Regions from separate parts of the Plantactinospora sp. BB1 genome, predicted to be linked through region 1. Evidence: riboswitches for the same ligand, from Rfam matches in the RefSeq annotation. Region 1 holds a riboswitch; each other region holds the start of a gene.
What was found. A riboswitch is a leader RNA that binds a small molecule or an ion and turns the genes downstream of it on or off. The one in region 1 is predicted to bind cyclic di-AMP.

Region 1 (2,191 bases):
GCCCAGTCGATCGGCGTTCCGCACGAAGTATGCCGCCAGGTTGTTGCCGTACGTCCGGTCGCCGCCGGTCGCCACTCCGCCGAACCCGTTCTTCTGGGCGGCGAAGTCGCAGGCCTGACCCTTCGGGTGCTCGCCACTGCCTCCGCTGCGGAAGCAGGAGACGAACCGGGTGAAGCCGGCCGCCTGGGCCTGCTTCAACGCGTGCAGGGTGCGCGCGGTGATGCAGCCGTCGGTGGTCGGGTCGTCGAGACTGCACGACTCGTCGGGGAAGGAGCCGTCGGCGTTGCGGGGTGCCGGTCGGGCCGACCCGCCCCCGCTGCCGCTGACTCCCGAGCCGGCGCCGCCGCTGTTGTTCGCCGCCGCCAGCGCCCGTTCGGCCTGCTTCTTGCGGGTCTCCATCACCTCGAGCTGCTTGCGCTGCTCGCCGATCTCCTTGTCGAGCGCCGCCTTGGCCTGGGTCTCCTTGTCCAGGCTCTCCCGCAGCCCGCGCAGTTCCCGGCTCTCGTTCGCCGAGATCGTGTCGAGTGCGGCGGCCCGGTCCACCAGGCTGGTCGGAGATCCGCTGTTGAGCAGCGCGGAGACCTGTCCGAGCCGACCGGTCCGGTACGCCATGCCGGCCATCTCGGCGACCCGTTCGCTCCGGGTCGTCACCTCGGTACGCAGCGTGGCGAGCTGCTGGTTCAGTTCCTTCTGCCGCTTGACGGAGTTGTCCAACTTGGTCTTGGCGGTCAGATAGCCCTTGCTGGCGGCCTGGAGCTGCTCGCGCAGGCTGTCCGTGCCTCCGTCGATGTCGTCGCCGCCGGGTGCCGCGGCCAGCGCCCCGGGGGTCGCGTACTCCGGTGCCGCGTGCGCGGGTGCGCCGCCGAGTGCCGCGAGGACCATGCCCAGGGCGAGGGCCGCGGTGGTCGCGGCCTTCCGGTACGGTCTCGTGGCGCTCCGCGCGGACGCCGGAGCGTGTCGGGTGGGTGCCAGGAACGGCATATGACAATGTCCTTCCGTCAGCCGCCGACCGGGTTAGCTGACGGGTTCGGGACGGAAGATCCCTACCGCTGGCGCGGATACACCCCTGGTACGTGGTTCCCCGGCTCGCGCGTGCGATTAGGCGACGGTCCCCGCAGGCGCCGGAGGGCGCCGCCCGGCGGAGACCGGAGCCGAGCTTACCGGCAGTCGCCGTCCGGGGATACGTGGCGTTGCCGGAGCTAGATTCGCGATTTTCCCAGTTGGGCGGATGTATCCGGACAAAGATGTCCAGCGCCCGCCGGAAACTTAAGATGCCGCTAACTATCGGTGAGTCTTGACGGCCGACGGACCCGGGAGAGCGGCGTCTCGGGCTGACCATGCGTGACGCGACGTGGCTGCCGGTCACCAGTCGGTGGGACCGCAGCCCCCGGGCGCGGTGTTCGGCTCGACCTGGAGCGTGGCGTGCGAAATGTGGAAGTCCTCGCGCAGTGCCGACCGGGCCGCGGCGAGTACGGTACCGACCTCCGCGTCGCGGTCCAGCCTCAGGTGCGCCGAGGCCACCTCCATCCCGGAGGTGAGGGTCCAGACGTGCAGGTCGTGTACGTCGCAGACGCCGGGCACCCCGGCCAGCCGGGTCCGTACGGCCGCCACGTCGAGGTGCTCGGGCGCGGCCTGCACCAGGATCCGTACGGCGCTGCGGCCGAGCCGCCAGGTGCGGGGCAGGATGAAGAGCCCGACCGCCAGCGCCACGATCGGATCCGCCCAGCGCCAGCCGGTCAGGATGATCACCACGGCGGCGACGATCACCCCCACCGAGTTGAGCAGGTCCCCGAGCACCTCCAGATAGGCGCCGCGCAGGTTGATGCTCTCCCGCGCACCGGCCCGGAGCAGGCCGAAGGCGGCGACGTTGGCCAGCAGGCCGAGCGTGGCCACCACCAGCATCGGGCCGGCCGCCACCCGGGGCGGGTCGTCGAACCGGCGTACCGCCTCGACCAGCACGTAGAGCGCCACCCCGAACAGCAGTACCGCGTTGGCCAGCGCGGCCAGCACCTCCAGGCGGTAGAGGCCGAAGGTACGCTGCGGGTCACCGACCGCCCGCCGGGCCGCCGTGATCGCGGCCAGCGCCATCCCGATCCCGAGCACGTCGGTGAACATGTGCCCGGCGTCGGAGAGCAGCGCCAGCGAGCCGGTGACCAGCGCGGCGACCGTCTCGACCACCATCAGGACGGCG
Region 2 (2,191 bases), 3.6 Mb from region 1:
AGGGCCAGTGATCCGCGACTGATCGAGGCCGGGCGCGGAACCGCTCGCGACGACGACGCCGGCCCGTCCCACACCCCCGGTCGGCACGGGTCGTCCGGGTGGGTGGGTCGGGCCGGCGTCGTCGGTGCTGCTACCGGCGGGTCGTCGGTGCTGCTACCGGCGGACGGGGCGGATCAGGACGAGTAGCCCCGGGTGGCCGCCCAGTTCGCCAGGTCGATGGTGGTCATCCAGTAGTTGCTGTCCTCGCCCGGGATGGCCGGGTCGGCGATCTTCACCGTGCGGCCGTCGTCGCGGTAGCCGACGACGGTCAGGTAGTGCCCGCCGGGGTAGCTGTGCCAGCCGCCCGCGAGGTCGGTGGCCGAGCCGGCGATGTTGACGACCACGGCGTACCCGCTGGTGACGGCGTGCACGACGTCCGCCTGGAGCCGGTCCATCTGCGCCGGGGTGGCCGCGCCGCCGGGGATGGCGGTGGTGCGGTAGAAGTCGGTACCGATGATCTTGTTGAGTACCCGGGTGGTGTCCTGGGCCGAGTTCGTGCCGCTCATCGTGGTGCCGAGGTCGGCGGCGACGGCGTCCTGGCTGGGCTTCTTGTCCCGGACGGTCAGCGCGATCCGGGTGGCGGCCGGGCCGCAGTACCAGCCGTTGATCTGGGCCTGGAACTGGTAGTCCAGCAGCTTCGACTCCGGGGGTGCCGGGCGCTTGCTCGGGGTGCTGGCCGCAGCCGCCTTCGCCGCAGCGCTGGGCGTGGAGGTGCCCGGCGCGCTGGTGGCCGGCTGTGACGGGGTGGCCGGTGCGGTCGTCGCGGGTGCGGTCGTCTCCGGTGCGGTGGTGACCGCCGCTCCGGCCTGACCCGCCGCCGGGGCGCCGAGGTCGGCGACGGCGACGGTCGAGGGCTGCGGTGCCTCGGCCGAGCCGTCCGAGGTCAGCACGACCCCGGTGGACGCGGCGGCGGCGAGCACCGCTGCCGAGGCGAGCGCGAGCCGGTTACGCCGGCCCGACATGACGGTCCGGAACCGCCCGTTAATTGCGTGCTTCAACGTTGTCCTCCAGAGGAAATGCGCGCCACTATCACCGGGGGGCGAGAAATGACGCGACGTTTCTTTCGCTGCTGCGGGGAAACGTGACGCGAAATCGCACGGAATCGCACGGGAAAAGGTCCGCCGATACGCATTCGGCGGGACGGACCGAGGGTGTGCCGACCGGGTTGGCGCCGCTATCGGCGTACCGGTGGAATCAGCGCCACCACGATCCGTCGCGGCCGACCGGCGGCCTCCACCGGAAACTGCCGGCCAGCGGGCCGGCGGGGTGCCCGCGCGTCGACGACTTCGGCGTCACGGACCGCTATCGGGCCAGGTTGGGGTGGCCGCCGGGGACCGGGTGGTCCGGGACGGTCGCGACGGCCGGGGGCGGGGGCGCGACGCAGCGAGGGAACTGGGGGGATGGGCCGGGGCCCGGGTGGTGCCGCACGAACAGCTACTCCTTCCGACACCGCCTACCGGGTTAGCTGACGGATTCGGGCAGGAAGGCCGCCCTACCGCGGGCCACAGCGGCTCGCGGATTCACCCCAGATAACTGTGGGTCCCCGGCTCGTTACGTAACGACTCGGCGGGTCTGCTCCGGTGTCACCCGTACGGCGACCAAGGGGCCGGACCAGACTCGCCGAGATTACTGGTCGACTTCTGTCGTTGCCAACCCCACTGAACAGCGAAAACAGTGACTCGGAGCGCGATTGGGACAGCGCCGGCCGGGCAGCCGGGCCGGGAGGCGACCGGCGGATAAACCGGCATGATCATGTACGCGTACGGTATGACGGAAATGCCGGCTTGGTCCGGTGGCTCGAACATGGGACGAAGACCGCAGGAGGCTCCTTCCGATGACGACGGTGCACGAAGCTACCTACGACCTGCTCCGTTCCCTCGGCCTGACCACCCTGTTCGGCAACCCCGGCTCCACCGAGGAGCCATTCCTGAAGAACTTTCCGGCCGACTTCAGCTACGTTCTGGCTCTCCAGGAGGCCTCCGCGGTCGCGATGGCGGACGGCTACGCCCAGGCCAGCGGCCGGCCGGTGCACGTCAACCTGCACACCGCGCCCGGCACCGGAAACGGAATGGGCAGCCTCGTCACCGCCTGGCACAACAAGACACCCATGATCGTGACCGCCGGCCAGCAGACCCGGACGATGAATCTGTCC
Region 3 (2,191 bases), 1.8 Mb from region 1:
ATCGTGCACGCGGCCGACCGGCCGGGCCGGCGGGAGTACTGGGTCGGTGCCTCGACGGTCGGCACCATCCTCGGCAACCGGCTGGTGCCCGGCCTGCTCGACCGGTACCTGGCCCGGACGGGGTACTCCGGCCAGCAGACGGAGCAGCCGGCCGAGCGGGGTCGACCGGCGAACCTGTGGCACCCGGTCGACGACGGCACCGGGGTGGACCGGGGCGCGCACGGCTCGTTCGACACGCCGTACCGGACACGGAGTCCGCAACTCTGGCTGTCCCAGCACCGGGGCGCGGTGACAGCGGGTCTGCTCTCGGCCGGTACGGTGGCCGGTGTGCTGTTCGGCACAACGCCCTGGCGCCGACGGTGACCGGGGAATCACGCCACCGACCAACCTGGACACGTTTCCGCACGTCAGGCGGTTGATAACGCGCTTGGTAAATAGCCGACAGCAGCTAGTCGATAATGGCGGACAAAGCATGACCTTCGATGCGTCCGACGCGCCGTGATTACTGATAGTCGTTGTCCGGCAACGCTTTTACCCGCGAACGGGGCTTGCCATTCCGGAAGTGAAACCGGGTATGCTGTCTGCCGTTCATAGCCGCCGGATACCGCGTGGTGCCGGCGCTGATCGCCGCCTAATCGCCACCCGGCGAGCCGGGGACCCACGCACCCCTGGGGTGAATCCGCGCAAGCGGTAGGGACCACTTCCATCCCGAACCCGTCAGCTAACCCGGTCGGCGGCCGACGGAAGGGATACATGTGAGGGCACCCCTACGCCGAAGGCTGGCGACTGCCCTGGCACTGCTCACCGCCGCAGCTCTGGTCGTGGTCCCGTCGGAGGCGTCGGCGGCGCCCGCGCCGAAACCGGCCCCCCAGGAGGAGGCCGACTCGCCGGTGCTCGGAGACGTGCTCGCCAGCGCCGGCAAGCGGCTCGCCGAGGCGAAGGCCGAGCGCAGCAAGTCCCAGCGGCGGCAGCAGCAGCTCGGCAACCAGTTGAAGCAGGCGGAGGCCAGGCTGGCGGCGCTCACGCCGGAGGCGAGCCAGATCGCGGCCGAGTCCTACCGCAGCGGCAAGCTCAGCGCCATCTCGATGCTGTTGAGCAACAACTCGTCCGACTCCTCGTCGAACTCGTTCATCGAGCGGGCCTCGGCGCTCAACGAGCTGAACCTGTTCAACAACAGCAAGCTCCGGGCGCTCAACGAGGCGCGCAACGAGGTCGGCGCGGCCAAGAAGGCGATCGACGAGGAGGTCGCCAAGCAGGCCGCGCAAGAGAAGATCATCCAGAAGCAGCAGTCGGACGCGAAGAAGGCGCTCGCCCTGGTGGGCGGCAACTCGCGCCCCGACAAGGGGCTGGTGGCGGCCACCTCGCCGGTCGCCCGGCCGGGGCCGGGGATGGCGGACGGCTTCCCCGGGCTGCCGTGCAACAAGAAGGACCCGACCACCAGCGGCTGCATCACCGCCCGGACGCTCCACATGTACAACGAGGTGCGTCGGGCGGGCTTCAAGAGGTTCGTCGGCTGCTTCCGGCCCGGTGGGCCGTTCGAGCATCCGAAGGGCCGGGCCTGTGACTGGTCGCTGCGCAACTCCGGGTTCAGCCGGGCTGCCAACGACGACCAGATGAAGTACGGCAACGACCTGGCCGCGTTCCTGATCCGCAACGCGGACCGGCTCGGCATCCTCTACGTGATCTGGTACAAGGAGATCTGGTTCCCGGACGAGGGCTGGAGTTCCTACAGCGGTCCGAGTGACCACACCGACCACGTGCACGTCTCGATGCTGTAGCCCGAGCCAACGCCACCGCCCCGTCACCTGTCCGCTCAGGTGACGGGGCGGTGGTGTTGTGCGGACAGGTCGCCGGTCGACTGGCATCATCGGCGGATGGCCACCATCGAAGTCGTGCTGGGCGACATCACCCGGGAGCACGTGGACGCGATCGTCACCGCCGCCAACGAGTCGTTGCTGGGTGGCGGCGGTGTGGACGGTGCCATCCACCGGGCGGCCGGTCCGCGGCTCGCCGAGGCGGGCGGGGCGATCGCCCCCTGCCCAGCCGGCGAGGCGGTGGCGACCCCGGCGTTCGACCTCGACCCGCCGGTCCGGCATGTCATCCACACCGTCGGCCCGGTCTGGGAGGGCGGCGGGTACGGCGAAGCCGAGCTGCTCGCCTCCTGCTACCGCCGCTGCCTGGCGGTCGCCGA
Region 4 (2,191 bases), 420 kb from region 1:
GCTGTTCTTCGTGCTCGACGGCGCCCTCGAAATGCTCGTCGGCGACGAACTGCACACCCTGCACAAGGGAGACACGCTCTTCGTTCCGCCGCACACCCCGCACGCCTTCGCCCCCGCCGACGGCCAGGACGCCGACTTCCTCGTCGTGCTCACCCCCGGCAAGCCCCGGTTCGACTACTACCGGCTCCTCGACCGGGTGCACCAGGGCGAGGCCACCTGGCAGGAGGTCGGCCAGACCCAGGACCGCTACGACAACCACTACGTGGAGAGCCCGGTGTGGACGGCACGCGGCTGACCACGACCTGAGGTGACAGCGGTGGAATCGGGTCGGGCGGCCGAGGATGGCCACCCGGCCCGGTGTCGGGTGGCTACTCGACCAGGCGGTCCCGCCTGATCTTGTAGACCCCGTACAGGCTCTCCAAGCCTCCAACGACCATCAGCACCACGCCGAGCTTGGTGGGCGTGAAGATGACGACATGCTCGTCCGGTCCGAACAGCCGGAGCGCCAGTCCCACCACAAAGGTGGCCAGGCCGGTGAGCAGCGTCTTACGGGCTGAGGACATCGAGGATCCCTGCTGGAGAAGAGGGGCGGGAGGATCTTCGAAAAGCCTAGTCAGGCCCGCTATCCCCAGCCTCCTGCCGGTTGAGGAAACCGGACTACATCCTTCGACCGACACCACACCGGCCCCCGCCTCCGAGAGCTGCCCGGCGCCTCGACCGGCACGTCGCCCATGAAGCAATTTCCACGGCGGATCACTCCGAAATCCACCTGTTCGACCCAGTTGATCAGGTAGGCTGACCCCGGTTTCGCCCGGTGGCGCACCCCTCCGCGCCGGCGTGACCGCCGCCGAATCACTTTCGGGTGAGCCGGGGACCCAGGTAGGTGGGGTGAGTCCGCAACCGCGGTAGGGACTTGTTCCGTCCCGAACCCGTCAGCTAACTCGGTAGGCGGGCGACGGAGGGACATGCATGACGGGATCCACACGTCGGCGGCTTCCGCTGGCCCTGGCCCTGCTCGCCACGTTCGGCGCGCTCGCCGGGGCAGCACTCCGGCCCGGCGTGGCGGAGGCGAACAGCCCCGCCGTCCTCGGCGACGAAGGCGACACCCCGCTCCTACGGGACGTGCTCGAATCGACCGGCCGAGGTTACCTACAGGCCAGAAACGCGCTGGCCAACGCGAAAGCTCGACAGGCGAAGATCGTCGCCGAGCTACGCCGGGTCGAGGAACGCATCGCGCAGTTGCGGCCCCGGGTGGAGCAGGTGGCCCGGACGGCGTACCAGACCGGCCGGATCGGCCCGGTGTTGGTACTGCTGCACAGCGGCTCGGCCGACGAACTCCTGGAGCGCGCCCGTGGCCTGGAGGCGGTGGCGCTGCGGGACAACGACGTACTGCGCGCACTCGGCCAGGCCCGGGAGCGGGCCGCGCGGGCGAAGCAGGCGCTCGACGCCGAGGTGGTCGAGGAGCGCCGCCAACTCGCCATCATGCTGCGGCAGAAGCAGGCCGCCGAGCGGGCGCTGGCCCAGGTCGGCGGCGCCTCCACCGGGGGCTTCGTCAACGCGAGTTCGCCGGTGGCCCGACCCGCGCCACGCGCCGCCGACGGCTCCTGGCCACCACAGTCGTGCAGCCAGCCCGACCCGACCACCACGGGCTGCGTCACACCACGCACCCTGCACGCCTACACCGAGGCACGCCGGGCCGGCTTCGGCCGCTTCACCGGCTGCTACCGCTCCGGCGGCCCGTACGAGCATCCGAAGGGGCGGGCCTGCGACTTCTCCGCCGAGGCGGGTGGCTTCCGAGGTGCCGCCACCGGCGCCGACCGGACGTACGGCAACAACCTCGCCGCGTTCTTCGTCCGCAACGCCGACCGGATCGGGGTGTTGTACGTGATCTGGTATCGGCAGATCTGGTTGCCGACGATCGGCTGGAAGTCGTACGGCGGCGCACACGGCGACCCGTCCAGCGACCACACCAACCACGTACACCTGTCGCTGGTCTGACGGCCGGGGGGAACACCCCCGGCCGAGCGGACCGCCGGGACGGGAGGGTCAAGTCGGTTCGCTCTCCGGGGTACGTCGGACCGGGGCGCGGCCGGCCGGTTGGGCGGGCTGCGGACCCGTCGGGCGGGCCGGCGGGATCGGCCGGGTCACCGGCTCCAGGCAGGTGATCCGGACCTTCTCCCCGTGGTGCAGC

Region 2: it holds a riboswitch for cyclic di-AMP, as region 1 does, so the genes downstream of both, C6W10_RS06520 (C39 family peptidase) here and C6W10_RS27580 (coiled-coil domain-containing protein) in region 1, are expected to answer to the same signal.
Region 3: it holds a riboswitch for cyclic di-AMP, as region 1 does, so the genes downstream of both, C6W10_RS35550 (hypothetical protein) here and C6W10_RS27580 (coiled-coil domain-containing protein) in region 1, are expected to answer to the same signal.
Region 4: it holds a riboswitch for cyclic di-AMP, as region 1 does, so the genes downstream of both, C6W10_RS29385 (hypothetical protein) here and C6W10_RS27580 (coiled-coil domain-containing protein) in region 1, are expected to answer to the same signal.

The regions. Positions count from the first base shown of each region.
Region 1 covers NZ_CP028159.1:6,313,618-6,315,808, reverse strand. Annotated here, with positions in the region: gene C6W10_RS27580 (coiled-coil domain-containing protein) at 1-981, opposite strand, end outside; cyclic di-AMP (ydaO/yuaA leader) riboswitch at 988-1,115, opposite strand; gene C6W10_RS27575 (cation diffusion facilitator family transporter) at 1,363-2,191, opposite strand, start outside.
Region 2 covers NZ_CP028159.1:1,549,686-1,551,876, forward strand. Annotated here, with positions in the region: gene C6W10_RS06515 (DUF2231 domain-containing protein) at 1-11, shown strand, start outside; gene C6W10_RS06520 (C39 family peptidase) at 174-1,037, opposite strand; cyclic di-AMP (ydaO/yuaA leader) riboswitch at 1,475-1,618, opposite strand; gene mdlC (benzoylformate decarboxylase) at 1,874-2,191, shown strand, end outside.
Region 3 covers NZ_CP028159.1:8,099,348-8,101,538, forward strand. Annotated here, with positions in the region: gene C6W10_RS35545 (SDR family oxidoreductase) at 1-363, shown strand, start outside; cyclic di-AMP (ydaO/yuaA leader) riboswitch at 619-752, shown strand; gene C6W10_RS35550 (hypothetical protein) at 756-1,778, shown strand; gene C6W10_RS35555 (O-acetyl-ADP-ribose deacetylase) at 1,875-2,191, shown strand, end outside.
Region 4 covers NZ_CP028159.1:6,735,527-6,737,717, reverse strand. Annotated here, with positions in the region: gene C6W10_RS29395 (cupin domain-containing protein) at 1-295, shown strand, start outside; gene C6W10_RS29390 (DUF5708 family protein) at 369-563, opposite strand; cyclic di-AMP (ydaO/yuaA leader) riboswitch at 836-966, shown strand; gene C6W10_RS29385 (hypothetical protein) at 970-1,998, shown strand; gene C6W10_RS29380 (glycoside hydrolase family 65 protein) at 2,047-2,191, opposite strand, start outside.